2 regions of the Sporomusa aerivorans genome follow, and region 2 is predicted to be linked to the other one. Evidence: riboswitches for the same ligand, from Rfam matches in the RefSeq annotation. Region 2 holds a riboswitch; the other holds the start of a gene.
The links. A riboswitch is a leader RNA that binds a small molecule or an ion and turns the genes downstream of it on or off. The one in region 2 is predicted to bind cobalamin.
Positions count from the first base shown of each region.

Region 1: another riboswitch for cobalamin. It lies ahead of SATMO3_RS05280 (TonB-dependent receptor); the one in region 2 lies ahead of SATMO3_RS27495 (TonB-dependent receptor plug domain-containing protein).

Region 1 is NZ_CP156926.1:1,175,075-1,183,112, forward strand. Features, by position in the region: gene SATMO3_RS05265 (response regulator transcription factor) at 1-307, shown strand, start outside; gene SATMO3_RS05270 (hypothetical protein) at 346-549, shown strand; gene SATMO3_RS05275 (hypothetical protein) at 783-983, opposite strand; cobalamin riboswitch at 1,270-1,453, shown strand; gene SATMO3_RS05280 (TonB-dependent receptor) at 1,700-4,468, shown strand; gene SATMO3_RS05285 (hypothetical protein) at 4,509-8,038, shown strand, end outside.
Region 2 is NZ_CP156926.1:5,781,318-5,789,355, reverse strand. Features, by position in the region: gene SATMO3_RS27530 (nickel-dependent hydrogenase large subunit) at 1-381, shown strand, start outside; gene SATMO3_RS27525 (phosphomannomutase/phosphoglucomutase) at 620-1,969, shown strand; gene SATMO3_RS27520 (MBL fold metallo-hydrolase) at 2,087-2,869, shown strand; gene SATMO3_RS27515 (S1C family serine protease) at 2,881-4,008, shown strand; gene rlmH (23S rRNA (pseudouridine(1915)-N(3))-methyltransferase RlmH) at 4,010-4,489, shown strand; gene SATMO3_RS27505 (hypothetical protein) at 4,835-5,017, shown strand; cobalamin riboswitch at 4,988-5,173, shown strand; gene SATMO3_RS27500 (hypothetical protein) at 5,159-5,422, shown strand; cobalamin riboswitch at 5,431-5,619, shown strand; cobalamin riboswitch at 5,788-5,987, shown strand; gene SATMO3_RS27495 (TonB-dependent receptor plug domain-containing protein) at 6,186-8,038, shown strand, end outside.

The DNA of each region.
Region 1 (8,038 bases), 1.9 Mb from region 2:
GCGGCTTGGCGAAGCGGAAAGAACGAGTTTTTTTATTATTTTTGATTTTGTTCCTTTGCTGGAAAGCGAAATCGCCACTGACATAGTTCTTACTCCCCGGGAACGGGAAATTGTACAAATTATGGCGATGGGAAAGACAAATAAAGAGATAAGCAAGATGTTGTGTATTGGTTTGGAAACAGTAAAATCTCACATTCGCAATTTATTTGCTAAGACAGGCACAAGTTCCCGGGTTGAACTGATCGGAAAACTTCAATATTCCCGCTGTGATGGCAGAGCATCATGGGTGGATAAGGCCGGTGGATAATTTGAATTGGTAGTTTTAGAAAGTGGGGTTGCTAAGCCATGGTCGAGGACGCGAAATTTAAGGATTTGATTAACCAGCTTAACAGTCTGGGATACAATCAGTATCAACTCAATAGAATAATTGAAGAGACAGTAGGCACTTTGGATCTATCTAATCTTACAATTGCGCAAAATAATGAGTTACTGGAAACCTTGCAGGGGTATGTCGATTTTGCTATTCGCTGCCATAATTCGCCTAAATAATGTAGTAAAAATAGAGCAGTATGGTGCTCAGGCGAATATATCTTGTAAAAAAAATTCTTCCCCGATACCTCAAATGAGGCATTTATATCCTGATAAAATGAGAATATTTTTAAATTAGAATGAATTGTAAACATATTCACTATAACAAGAGCGCTAAAAACCTCCCTGAACAGCAATTACTGCTATACCTAGCGAGTGATAGAAGGGGATTTATATGTATTTGTGGCATTTACTCAGGCGGTTTTGTCGAAAAAAGAAGCCTCTCCGGATGAGAACAACACATCCGGAGAGGCTTCTTTTTTTATCCTGACAGAAAGGATAACTATCGCCTGGATAAGGGCAACCTCGGCTGCCACTTTTGCTAAAGCCCAGCGCAAGCTGTGTTTATTTCGTACGGTTTTGCGCGGGAAATAGTGAAAATGCAGCTCTTGCAAAATACCTCACCTGGGGGATTTACGGTATAGGAGTTATGCAATATATTCTAAGAGGAAACATTATCCATCATAAACTACTGCTAATTGCCTGGATAAGGGCACGAAAGCTGGCAAAAACACGGGCCAAAAACATAAAGTAAATCGATTTTTTCAAATAAGCTAATGATTATAGCGGTTTTTTAGTTTAAATAAGTTTTCCTTGTGAATATATTCACCGGTGTAAATGGATTTTTTAAAATCACTGAAAATTTATTCGTATTTAAGTAAGGCCGAGATGTTTGTCACAAGTGAATAGCGAGGGATAGGTGCCCTTAGGGGCTTAATAGGGAAGATTGGTGCAAAACCAACACGGTCCCGCCACTGTAACGGGGAGCAAGCCTGCGAAAATGCCACTGGAGCATATGCTTTGGGAAGGCGCAGGAACGCAATGAACCGGAGTCAGGAGAACTACCTATCCAACAATCACCATTTGGACCTGCGAGCGACGGGGAGGAGATTACGGCAAGCGAAAGGATACACCATCTGATTGCTGACGTAAGCGTCCAACTCCCGGAAGGGGGTTTTTTTATTTGAAAATGTGATGAGAATGAGTGCTGGCTTGCCTGTGTAGCGTCTGTCTGTGCAAAAATGATGCTACCTGTAAGCCGAAAATGAAAGCGTGTGCCGTTGCGCGAGAACTGTACTGTTGTACCGAAATTTGTTGGTGGAGAGATATTATGAAAAAAAGTAAAAAGGCAGCTGGAAGCAATAACTTTCCCTCCGGACAAAGGCTGAGCCTGGCATTGGCAGTGGCGATATCCCTGGGTGTGTGCTTGCAGACGGTGCAAGCCGAAGAAAGCGCGAATGCGGATAATCCGGACTTTACCCTGGAAGGAGTTACCGTTGAGGCTAAAAGGCCTGATTGGGAAAGCAAATTATCGCCGGGTTCGGTTACGGTTATCCGTCCCGATGATTATAAAGGCGAACAAAAAACATTGCCTGATTTACTGAAAAATGTCCCTGGCGTTCATGTGCGCGAGGTAGGTGGCAAAGGTCAATATACTACGGTCAGCATCCGGGGGTCAACAGCTGCCCAGGTCGGTATTTTTATCGACGGTGTGCTTACCAATCTCGGCGGCGACGCTGCTGTGGATATTTCGACAATACCGGTCAAAAATGTAGAACGCATTGAAGTTTACCGCGGCTATATTCCCAGCCGGTTTGGCGGTACCTATATGGGTGGCGTCATCAATATTGTCACTAAACGGCCTACCAAAGCCAATGTGTCTGCTGAGGCAGGACGGGCCGCTTACGGCGGTGCGACCTACTCCATGCAGATAGATACGCCGTTAGGCAGCGGCAGCCTGATGGTGGGGCTCAACCGTGAGCAGAGCGACGGTGATTTTCCCTATAAGAACTATGCCGCCGAACGCAATCTGCAGTATGCCGCTAAAATGCGTGACGGTTACCAGGCGGAATTTGATAATTTTAACGGCGATATGATTGATAATGCCGGTCAGCGGTATAATGTCAGCTTAACGGCAACTGAGAAAGCAACCTTTAAGGCCAATACCGATCAATGGCTGAACTTTGTTCGGGACGATACGGCCGGTCAGGATAACTTTTACAGCCGGGCGTATGCAGGAAGTTATGCAGCCGCCCCGGGGCAAAATGCGACCATCCTATGGGCTTCTATCAAAGATACGGAGAAATGGGCAGGAAGGTTCTCCCAAGCGTCTGATTTTAAAAATTTCTTTGCAAGCGCCGATGCAGCCGCCAAGGCTGAGGTCTATCGTGATTATGCCCAGGCCGAGGCAGAGTATGCAGTCAGTAAAGCCGACCCGCAAACGAATTCTGATATGGCCGGGAAAAGTAAAGAGTTAACGGAATGGAAAAAGAAGATACAAATGCTGGAAGAAGATGAACGGCACCGCCGGTACAACGATTTCAAAAATACCGACGCGCTGATCAAGTGGCAGGATGATAACTGGATGATCAAAGCCAGCTGGAAGAAAATTGACCGTCACTTGCCGGACAGCTTGTGGGTCGAAGGTGCCGGTACAGCGGTGGAGCTTGGCAGTTATGTGGATGCCAAGGATATCTACTATGCGGAAAGCCGCAGACAGGTGCTTGATGCCAAGGAATTTTTAGTGCAGCGGCGGGATACGGCAGGAAAACTGGAATGGGGCTGGATGCTCGACTACCTGCATCAGGATAAGAAATACAATACGGAAAAGGCGTACGACTTGGATTCGATAAACTGGAAAACGCCTCTGCGGTTATGGAGCAATTATAAGTCAAATAAATACAATGCCCAGCTGGACGGCAGCTATAAGCTGACAGACCATCAGCTGCTTGAGTTTCAGTCGAACTTTTCCAGTGAAAAAATGAAAGTCCGCGGCTCCGGGATGGATGATTACTCCAAGGGCGACACAGGCCAGCCGGTAGATAGTCTGATGGCCAGATTCCGCAATTATTACAGGCAGGAACTGCTGAATGTCCAAATCCAGGATACCTTCACCATGGACCAGGAGGAGACGTTATGGCTGACGGCAAGCGGCCGTTACAATCAATCCCGCATTGTGGGACGCAGTACACGCCTGCAGAAGGAAGACGCCCATCAATGGTTCGGAAAAGAGGATGACCAGACCAACGGTAAGGCTACCTGGCAATTGGCTTTGAAAAAGCAGTTTACCGACAATTTTACCATGCGTATGACCGGCGGCACCTATTACCGGTTATTGAATCTGTATGAAATAGCCGGCGACGGAGCCGGCATTCTGCCGCCGCCGCGCGGCGCCGCCGCAACCGGCACCGCTTTTCCCCTGCCGGAAGAGGGGAAACAGTTTGATATCAGCGCGTTGCTGAGCGGTAAAGCGCTAAACGCCGACGCCAACCTGACGCTGACTTATTTCTGGCGGGATTCCGATAATATGCTGCAGCTGGCGCGCCGGGGACTGGATTACTGGTCCTACTTTAACGACAATCGCGGTAAAGCCCACGGTGTGGAAATACAGACCGGGCTGAACTGGCAGAAGGTATCCTTCGACCTGCAGGCTACTTATACCAAGGTACAGCTGCAGCGGCGCAACAGCACTTTTGCCGATTACGGCGAAATCGGACCCTGGCGTAACGTCTGGCCGACTTATGCACCGGAATGGGAAGGCTCGGCGCGTCTGACCTACCATCCCACCGCCCAGCTGGCCATATTTGGCCAAGTCAAATACGTCGATCAATATTTTACCGATTATTCAAAAAGCAAGCTTGGCGGCGAAGCATCCTACCTGTCCGGCAAGCCGGTGGATTCATTAACCACGGTGGATGCCGGGATTAAATGGAAACCCAATACAACCGTGCAGGTAACCATCGGCTGCAATGATATTTTTAATAAAGGTCCGCAGATGAAAATTTACAGTCCGTCGGCTTTTGCGGTGGATGGCTATATTAATCCGGAATTTCCTATTCAGGGCAGGACTTATTATGCCACGGTACGTTATGAATTTTAGTATATAAAGCCAGGATACTTGAAAGGAGTGTCAAGACCAAATGGTACATCGTCATAAAAAACGCTATACCAAGAAGAATTTAGCGGCAGCTGTTTTATTAAGCTGTTTGCTCAGCAGCAATCAGGTGCTGGGGGCTGAGCTGGCCGCCGTAGTGCCGTCGGACTTTCATAACAGCCAGCTCGGGATTTTGAGCGGTTCCAGAGTCACGGCTTATATTGATCCGGCTTCGGCAACCATGAAAATTGACGAACTCAACCGGGATCCCTCCGTATTTGCCATCAATTACAACGGGCAAAGCCGGCTGCTGCTGCGGCAGTATACGTATAGCACAACAGAGTTGAAGGCAGTCACCGTTATCAACCCTGTCAAAACGAATTGGATTGATTATGTAAATACCGGCGAACTAAAAAGTGTGCCTAATATCCATGCTGCCGCTACTTATGGGGATTATCTCTATGCTACAGACTACGATTTTGGCAATATTGCTGTTGCCAATTTAAGCAAAGCCATTCTGAGTGAAAATGAGCATCATAGTTTAAAGGAAGATGCTGCCAAGGTAACCGGCATACATTATGATGATAAAACTACTTTTCATGGCGAAGGACTGGTGGTTAAAGATAATTATCTCTATGCTATCACCAGTGTAAACCTTGACGGTGGCTATGATAAATATGACGACGGTTATTTGCTGCAATATGTAATTAAAAGTGATGGCAGTCTGGTAGCCGTGGATGCGCAGCGCATTGGCAAAAATACTTTTAATGTTCATCCTTTCAATGATACGCTGTTTACCTGTTCCTCAGGCGGTTATCAGCAAATGGGCTACCCCAATGCGGAGACAGCCATTCATGCCGTCAATATTAATAACGGTAACCTGAACTCCTCCCGCAAAATTACTATTCCTGCCGGTGTAAAAGGCGAGTACCGGGATATGGCGATTACCAATGACGGTACGGCCTATGTTTTTGGCGGTTATTATGATGCGAGCTATGGCGGAATTATCGGCAACGTTTATAAAACAACGGTAACCAATCTGCTGGCAGATAAACCGGTTGCCTGGGAAAAAGTGATTGAAATAAACGACTGGCCCGGGTTCAACTGGGATATAGAAGTTGAGTCCAATCCGCGGCGTCTATGGTTTTTGGCCGGCAACAAGCTGCAAATCTATCAGGACGGCAGCACAAAGCCGCTGGAATTTGCCGCTTCCCAGTTTGCGACTAAAGAAGGCTTGAACCAGTTCAACTCCTGGGGCTTTGCCTTCATTACCCCTGACAGTGTGGCCAATGGCAACAGCAAAACCATGCAGCTAGAGGTGAACGAGGGCTTAACCTCGCCTACGGCGACAATTTCCAAAACCATCATTCTGCCTGAACTGGATGCTTCGTCCAATGGCACTAATGCCATCAGCGGCACACCGGACTATACAACCCGGATCATGGGGCTGCAGCAATATAATAACGGTACCGGCATTGAATATACGGATACCGAATATCAGACCAAAGGCGTTACAACTGATTTCAAAACCTACAAGTTTAACAAGGATACCATTCTCGGTTTAAAGGCCAGTGCCGAAGGTGATTACAAAACCAATATCCTGGCAGCGGTCTTTGCCCGTTATGGACAGGATATCACGGTAGATGCGGGCACTCACGCTTTAACGCTGAATGTGGAGAATAATGCCGGTAATCCTACCGGAATTTACGCCGGCAACGGTAAGAATGTCACAGTGAATGCGGGACAGCTCAATATTAATACCGCCACTTACGCTAACGGCGAAATGGTGACTAACGCCATTTGGAATGACGCCGCCAAAGATACCGCCAGCAGTATTACCATCAATGCCCCGGTACATATTACTATGGCCGGCGGACAGGGCGGCAACGGCATTGCCGTCACCAAAAAAGACCGCTGGGGAGAAGGCAGCGCGGAAGCTACCGCTAAATCCAGGATTACTATCAATGGCGATGTAACGATCGCCGGCACTGACGGCAGCTGGGGCGTACCTTTAAATTCACAGAATGTGTATTCACGTTTTAATTCGGCCGGCTTATATACTTCCGTTGATAACAGTGAAATTGATGTGAACGGTAAGGTAGATCTTACTGTTTACGGTAATGGTATTGCCACTGTTGCCAAGGACAGTAAAATTACGGTTGACGGCGGGCATATCGCCGTGCCGTCCGGCAAAAATTACGGTTATTATACATTGGCCTCTTATCTGGGAACTATCAATATGAATACGGGTGATGCCGGTAACCTTCCGGGTACAGAAGATGTGCGGCTGGACGGTGATATTTTTGCGCTCAAAACCGGCACGGTCAATGTTGGCCTGACTACGGCAAACTCTTATTTAAAAGGCATCGTGGATAACGGCGGCACCGTCAATATGTGGCTGCAAAACGGCGCGACCTGGACGGACAGGGCGCAAAACACCCGTTACACTGATGACAATGAGGATATCGGTTCTAATGGCGCCAGCCACATTACCAACCTGTACGGCGGCAGCAGCAGTGCCGGCAGAGGCGTGATCTTTCCGGAAAATGACAAGGGCATCACCATTGATAAATATACCGGCAACCTGCTGGCCATTTATGAACATGACACCTCTGACCCGACAAAAATCAAGGGCGGCAGCATAACGATTACTTCGGCCGGACAAACCAACGGGCAAAACGCGGTAATGACGCTGCGGACGGACAATGCCGGCATTAATACGGCTGATACCAGTGTGGTCAGCAATGTTCTGAATGCCCTGTCCGGCAAATTGACCTATACCAATTATAAAAACGGGGAACGGTACCTTGACGGCAAGGTGGAAATAGCCGAAGGGCTGACGGCTCAGTCAGCGGTAAAATTCACGGGCACTGTGGCCTTCGACAGCGCGAGCGGCAAGGGAAGCTACGGCACCGGAGCGCCGGAGCCGCCCACGGGGCAGACGAAGACTGAATTTACCACGACGCTGACCGGGGTGAAAGCCAAGGATACGGAATACGAAAATGGCGGCGTACTGAAGGACAATGCCTATGCCTTCACCAAGGACAGCACCATTACCACCGATGACGGTGACGTCACGGCCGGCAACATCGGTTATTACAAAGCAGTCGCCGGTATCCTGGGCAGCGGCAATGACATCACGGTCAATGCCGCAGACAAAACGCTGGGAATTACTGCTGCCAGTACGGGCAGCTCCAACCAGGCGATCGGCATCTACGCGAACAAAAACCTGAAGCTGACGGCGAAGGATGTGCGTATCGCCAGTACGTCCGCCGGCCAGACGGCCTATGGGATTTTCCTCCAGGATGGCGGCCAGGGCGATATTACCGGCAATGTCTCTATCCAGGCCCGTCATACCGGCGCCGGGTCGGCAACCGGGATATATCTGTACAACAGCGGTTCAAAACTGACTATTCACGGCGACCTGACGATGAAAGGCAACGGCACCGGGGACGATGCGTACGGCATTATCTCAGCAAGCAAGGGGGGATACGGTACGCCGGTCTGGCAGGCGAAGGGTATCTACATTTATGACACCGCCGGGGCGGAATTGCTCGTTACCGGCAATGCCGATAT
Region 2 (8,038 bases):
GAGACTCTGGCAATATGCCGCTTGGCCCAGGGCTGGCTTATGGAAATTGTTCCGAATACGCCCAGTTACCAGCCATTTACGCCGCCCGATAGCGGCGCCGGCGCCGGTTTGACAGACGCCATGCGGGGCGGGCTTGGCCATTGGATGGAGTACCGGCATAATAAGGTAACTCATTACCAGATCGTGACGCCAACGACCTGGAATTTTTCGCCGCGCGACAACCGGAGTGTCCGTGGACCGGTCGAACAGGCGCTGATTGGCACGCCGGTAACGGACGGTAATAATCTAATCGAAGCCGGCCGGGTAATCCGGTCCTTTGATCCGTGTTTCACCTGCGCTGTGCATATGCTGGACTGCGATTCAACTTCACGGCCGCAGTGACAGTGACAGGCAGCAGTCGGCCGCCGGCCGGCTCAGGCGCCCGGTACATACCCGAGAACGAACTACAGATGACTTCATCAATGATCTTGCAGATAAAGCAGCTCCTTTGCTGCATTTATGTCATATAACCGGGAAGGCCGGCGGTTGAAGCCGGAGTAAGAGCGTGGTACAATAGTTGCAGGAACTTTAGACTTGGCATAATGCCAAGTCTTTTACATAGTCCGGAAAGGGGACAAATATGAGTATTTTTCAAGCATGTGATATACGCGGTGTGGCAGGCAAAGAGTTAAGCGAAGTTATGGTCAGGCGGATTGCTTTAGCGGTCGGAGTTAAACTTAGCGGTCAAAAAGTAGTGGTAGGCGGTGATATCAGGCTGTCAACCCCGGCTTTGCAGCGCATCATGCTGGACGGTCTGGCAGAATCCGGTTGCCAGGTTATTGATATCGGCACTGTGGCGACGCCGGTATTTTACTATGCCCTCAAGTCGACCGGTGCAACCGGCGGCGTTATGGTAACTGCATCCCACAATCCGGCCCAGTATAATGGTTTTAAACTGGTACTGGGGCCACAGCCTGTAAGCGAAGAAGATGTGGCCGAGATCGGCCGGATGGTAGCGCATAACCTCAGGACATCGGGGCCGGGGTCTGTGTCGCCGCTGCCGGTGACAGCCGATTATATCGAATATACTGCCGGCAAGGCCAGCCCGGGTAAACTAAGGGTGGTTATTGATGCCGGCAACGGCGCTACGGCTGCCATTGCGCCCGGACTGTTCCGCCGGCTTGGGTATGAAGTAATAGAACTTAACTGCACAGCCGACGGACGCTTTCCTCACCGGCCGCCTAATCCGGCACTGGCTGAGAACCTTGCGGCTCTGGGACAAGCCGTGCTTGAGCAGAAAGCGGCGCTGGGCATTGGTTTTGACGGCGACGGCGACCGGGTTGGCTTTGTTGATGAAAATGGCCGTCCTGTTGACAATGATGATATTATGGTGCTTATGGCCCGGTCTTACCTTGCCAGGGAAAAGGGGGCTGTTATTTATGACGCCAAATGTTCGATGGTAGTCCCGGAAGAAGTAAAGAGAGCCGGCGGCCGGCCTGTCATAGCCCGGGCCGGGCATACCTTCAGCAAGGCCGCCTTTCAGCGTGAGAATGCCTTATTTGCCGGCGAAATCAGCGGACACTTCTTTTTCCGGGAATTAGGCTATGATGACGGTATGTTCTCCGGACTGAAAGTTTGTGAGCTGGTAGCAGAGAACGGTGGACTGGCAGCCCAGATTGACGCTATCCCCAACTATCTGCTTACGCCGGACATCCGGGTTCCTTACCATGGCCCTGACAAAGCGGCAATCCTTAATCAGGTTGCGGCCGCATTAACAGCATACAGTCCCAATTTAATCGACGGGGTGCGAATTGAGTTTGCCGACGGCTGGGGCATGATCCGCGCTTCTGTGACTGAACCTTTATTTACCCTGCGGTTTGAAGCCAAGACAGCTGAACGGCTGAAAGAGATTACCGCCTTATTGCTCGCCGCGCTGCCTGCCGCTGTCAGAGAGTCAGTGACAGCGAAGCTGCCGCCAGGCTGCCTGTGATTGGTTTAGAATACCGGCGGTATTCGAGGGAATTTGTTGCTGGCAGAGAGGATTTGCCGGCTTTAAGGGCGAATAACATACCTGTTACTAACAGCTAAAATTTTATAAGAGGTAAATATGCAAATTCATGTTTTGGCCAGCGGCAGCACCGGAAATGCTACCTATATTGAGATGGAGAATACGAAACTACTGGTTGACGCCGGCATCAGCGCCAGGCGCATTAAACAGTCGCTTGATAAACTCGGCGCCAAGGTAGAAGATATCGACGGCATACTCATCACCCATGAGCACCGTGATCATGTTAATGGATTGACCACTTTACTGAAGAAATATAACCTGCCGGCATATGCGCGGCCAGATACCTGGCAATCCATGTATTGCCGGGCTGCATTGCCGGATGAATGCTGCCGGCTTCTGCCGGAAAGTCTTGATATTGGCAAAGTTAAGGTGGAGCCTTTCAGTATTTCGCATGATGCCGCCGATCCTGTCGGATTTCGTTTGTTTGCCGGTGACAGCAAAGTCAGTGTTGCCACCGACCTTGGTTTTGTTACGCCGACAGTAAAAGATGCCCTGTCTTTATCCGACGTATTGGTTTTTGAATCCAACCATGATGTCGATATGCTGAAAAATGGCAGTTACCCCTGGCCTTTGAAAAAACGCATCCTAAGCAACCGCGGCCATCTGGCCAATACGGATGCAGGCTGGACACTGGCCCGGCTAAACCGTAAAGCCCACACGCATGTTTTTCTGGCTCATCTCAGTCAGGAAAACAATCGTCCGGAACTGGCTGAAGAAACCGTCGCTGATATATTGACAACGCAAGGCTGCCGCCTGGGCGAGGATGTTACTTTGCATCTTACCTATCCTGAAAAAATTTCAGGAATATGCGAACATAAGTAGGAGGCGATAGCATGAACTGGTTTAGAAGGTTAACTCCCTATATTACCGTATCGTTAGTTAGCATGATTATTGGCGCAATGCTAGTCGTAGGCTGCGCCGGCAATATTTCTTCTGACAAGGCCAAAAAACCTGATGGCGTAGGGTCGCCGTTTAACGGGCTTCAGCCGCCTACGGCTCAGGCTCAGGTCTCGGAAGCGCGCAATACCCCCATTGTCCGGGCGGCACAGACGGTTGGCCCGGCTGTTGTCGGCATCACTAACAAGGGAATTGCCCGGGATTTCTTCAGTAACCGGAAAGTCCTCATCGAGCAAGGGACAGGCTCAGGTGTAATTTTTGATGCGCAGGGCTATATTGCCACAAACTATCATGTGGTGGAAAATGCGCAGGAGATCTCAGTTTCTCTTTCTGACGGACGTACAGTGGATGGCAAGGTTATCGGCGTCGATCCCGCTACCGACCTTGCTGTTGTAAAAGTAAACGCCGAGAATTTACCGGTCGCCGTACTGGGCGACTCTGATTCGCTGATGGTAGGCGAACCGGCCATTGCCATTGGCAATCCGCTTGGTCTTGAGTTCAAAGGCAGTGTGACTGCCGGTGTTATCAGCGCCCTGAATCGTTCGCTGGATATCGGCGAGCGCCGCTTTAAACTCATCCAAACCGATGCCGCTATTAACCCTGGTAATTCCGGTGGTGCTCTTGTTAACGCCGATGGTGTGGTTATTGGTATCAACAGCGCCAAAATTGCCCTTTCCGGTGTGGAAGGCATCGGCTTTGCCATTCCGATTAACAGCGCCCGGCCTATTCTGCAATCCCTTATTGACAAGGGGAGGGTAGTGAGAGCCTATCTTGGTGTAGGCGCTCTGGATCAGGCTTCGGCTGCCAAGTATGGCTATGAACTTAAGCTGGAAAAAGGTGTATACCTTGCCAAAGTGTCATCCTCCGGACCAGCCTACAAAGCCGGTATGCGTGAAGGTGATATCATTCTGAAAGTAGCCGGCGCCGAAACCAACAGTGTTGCCGAATTACGGGCCGTCCTTGACTCCCAACAGGTAGGCAGCCACGTCGAAGTTGTTATACAAAGAAACGGCAAAAACCAGACGCTCAACGTGCCCCTGGAAGAAATGCCTGCCGGTCAATAAGATGAAAATCACAATTGTTGCCATCGGCAAAATCAAAGAAAAGTATTTGACTGCCGGTATTCAGGAATTCGTCAAAAGGCTAACGCCTTACTGCAAGCTGGACATCCTCGAGCTTGCCGAAGAACGCATGCCTGACAATCCGTCACCGGCTGAAAAAACACAAGCGCTCACCCGTGAGGGTGAGCGCATTTTAAAGGCCGTCCGGCCAAGCAGTTATCTCATCGTCCTGGACGTAGCCGGCCAAGCTCTCGCCTCAGAACAACTGGCAGGCAAATTTGACAGCCTGGCGCTCAGCGGCCAGAGCGATGTGACCTTTGTTATCGGCGGCGCTTTCGGCCTGTCGGCGGAGGTAGCGGCAGCAGCTAAAGAAAGGCTGTCGTTTTCCAAGATGACGTTTACACATCAGATGATACGGCTGCTCTTAGTCGAGCAGGTGTATCGGGCATTTAAGATTTCGCGGGGAGAACCGTATCACTGGTAACGGTGAAAAATGACTTGTAATATAAGTAAATACAAGAATAGTCGAAGTTCCTGCAGGAATGTTTTAATAACTTGCAGGAATTTTATATTTTTATGGCAATTTTGTTAGTTGCTATCTTATAGGACTTTTGGACTCAATAGAACCGTCCCTATGAGTCCTGTATTTTAGCATGGTTGAGAATCAGTTTTCTAGCGTGCCTGCGAAGTATGCAGGCCTGTCAGCAGCGGTGCCAGCCAAGTTGGCGCTGCTTGTTGTAAAATCCGGCGAACAAACGGGAGGGGGAAAGCTGCAGCTGGTAACCCCTTACCATGGGCAGCCGCCAAACCCGACCTGGGAAGGAAGGGCATGGGCCTGCTGACACCAAGGGAGACGCGATCTGTACGGCCAAATATTAGAAAAGCATTAAAAAGTGCGAAAAAACAAAAAAATCCAACAAAAACAGACAAACCTGCTCGACACTTGCCCCTGCCTGTGGTAAAATTTGAAACAGTAAAGAAATACCAGGAATTCGGTGCAGGTGCCCGTTAAGGGCCTAACAGAAAAACCGGTTGAAAGCCGGTGCGGTCCCGCCACTGTAATGGGGAGCAAAGCCATAATATGCCACTGAGACGAAAAGTGTCTTGGGAAGGTTTGGCGGCGCGAGGAGCCAGAGCCAGGAGAACTGCCTGCATGACAATCACCGACAGTACCGCGCCTAAGGTGCGGTGCGTAACCTGCGACAGACAGGGAAGGAGGATTTGCGTGTGCAGTGTGCCGGTCTGCGACCGGTTTTTTGCAAAGAAGCCTTCCTTGTCAGCCGGCAGGGGCGGCTTCTTTTGGTTTAATTTTCGGTATGACCGCAATGGGACCGGCTTTTTTTTCAGCGAAGGCGCAGTCGACCGGCTGCCGCCGCTCTGCTGGTGCGGCGACAGCGGCAGACAAGCTAATATATGACAGAAACAGAAAGTACAGCGGGTACAGGTGCCCTGTGAAAGGGCTCAATAGGGAAGACCGGTGTAAAGCCGGCGCGGTTCCGCCACTGTAAGCCCGAGTTAGCCCTAAAAGGCCACTGGCAGGAGATAAAGCTGCCGGGAAGGCGGGGCTGATGATGAAGGAAAGCCAGGAGAACTGCCTGTACCGACATCCTTGCCGGACCTGCGATCAACAGGGAGAGGATTTGGGGTTTGTGTGAGCTTTTATCCTTACACAAGTCAGTCGAGGAGCAAAGGAGGGAACGGAAGCAGCGCACAAAAACGGGCGGGAACCGGACCTTTTTTCCGGCCTGGCAAGGGAGGGAGCATAAGAGACAAGCTAAATAGCAACATAAAGTGGGGAGAGGTGCCCTTTGGGGCTTAATAGGGAAGACCGGTGAAAAACCGGCGCGGTCCCGCCACTGTAACGGGGAGCAATTTTGCAGCAGTACGGCTAACGTACTGGGTCACTGGAGCGCAAGCTTTGGGAAGGCGCAAACGAGCAATGAACCGGAGCCAGGAGAACTGCCTGTCCAGCGATCACCATAGCAGCGTGTTAGCCTGTCGTTTTGCGGCGGAGAGCGTGCTGCGGCACCTGCGAGCGACAGGGAGGGGATTACGGCAGCACCCGGAAACCGATTTTCCCTGTCTGACGTAATACACTCCTGTAAGGGAGTTTTTTTAGTTTATTATCGTAAAAGCCATCACTAAAGCGTTTATAAGCTAGAAAGAGGAGAGATTTTGCAATGGTACTACATAAATTAAAGGGAAAGGCATTGGCAACAAGTATTGCCTGCGCTTTGGCGCTGAGTATGGCGCCAACTTATAATGCCGTCGCTTATGCGGCAGAGGCGGACAGCGAACAGCAGCAGAAAACAGGTGAAACGGCGAAAGACGCCGATTACGCGCAGACTCAGGAGGAGTACCAACTGCCAACGGTGACAGTGGAAGCGCCCCGTCCTGAATGGGAGTCCAAGCTTTCACCGGGCACCGTCTCCATCGTTCGCCCCGAGGATTTCAAAGGCGAACAAAAGACCTTGCCCGAACTGCTTAAACGGGTACCTGGCGTCCATATTAGGGAGGTTACTGGCACCGGGCAATATACCGTCGTCAGTGTCCGCGGCAGCACTGCTGCCCAGGTGGGCATCTTTGTCGACGGAGTACTGACCAAGCTGGGCGGGGATGCTGCTACCGACCTGTCCACCATTCCAGTGGAAAATGTTGAACGCATTGAGATCTATCGCGGCTACATCCCGGCCCGCTTCCCAGGCGCCTGGATAGGTGGGGTTATCAATATCGTTACCAAAAAACCGCAGAATACCGGATTCTCCCTTTCCCAGGGCATGAGTTCCTATGGCGGCTACACGGGCAGCCTGGGAGTCAATGCCCCGCTGGGTGGTGGCAGTCTCTTCGTGGGTGTCAACCGCGACCAGAGTCAGGGCGACTTCAAATATAATTTTCCGGGGACAGATATATACCGCCACCGTCTCAACAACGGCTATCAGAATACAGATGTGCTGGTTAAGTGGCAGGATGAAAACTGGCAGGTAAAGTACGCCTGGAAGCGCAACTACCGTGAACTTCCTTACAATGTTCTTAATGAAAATTACGATCTGCCCTCTTATTGGGGCAGTAAACAGCCGTCTAAAAAGCTAAATACTGATCAGTCGGACCTGCTAATCGGGCGGCGGCAGACGGATGGCAACTTGGAGTGGGGCTGGCGTTTGACCTACATGGATCAGGATAAAAATTATAAAAATCCGTGGGGCAACAACACTATTTTTGCAAAATGGAGCCACTACCAGTCACAACGTTTTGGTGGTTCCCTGGATGGGTCTTTCAAAGCAGGTGATGCTCACCTGCTGGAGTTCATGGCTAACTATTCCCACGAGCGACTTGATGTCGATGGAGCCGCTATGACTTCTCCGTCTTATGCCTGGGTTAAAGATCACTATACACAAACGCTGGCCGACATTCAGCTCCAGGACACCATCACGCTTAACAAAAAAGGCGACTTCTGGTTTACTCCCAGTGTGCACTGGAATTATTCCGGCGGCATGGGGGAGGCGAAATCCAACTACCTTTGGTGGGTAACTGCGATGCAGGAGAACGCAGACAGTAAATTCACATGGCAGACCGCTCTCAAAAAACAGCTTAATGAGCAGACTACTCTGCGGGCGACCTACGGTACTTACTACCGCTTCCCCAACCTCTACGAGCTGATCGGCGACGGCGCCTTTATCCTGCCGGTCCCTCCCAGTTCGACTGTAGCCGGTGCTGCTGGGCCGGAGCATGGCAGACAGTGGGACCTCGGGATACAGTGGCATGGCGAAACGTTTAAGGCTAAGTCTGACTGGGCTCTCACCTATTTTGGCCGCCATTCGTACGACATGCTTGAGCTGTACCGGATGGGTCTGACCTATATGTCCTACGTGAATGGCGGCGAAGGCAGGGTCAATGGTGTGGAACTGGAAGGTAAGCTTAACTGGGACCGCTGGGATTTGGACTTGTCAGCTACCTATATGCAGTCCAAGGATTTGCAGCGAATAAAAAAGATGTATTATCTCTATCCGAATGGCAACTACGGCAAATCACTGGA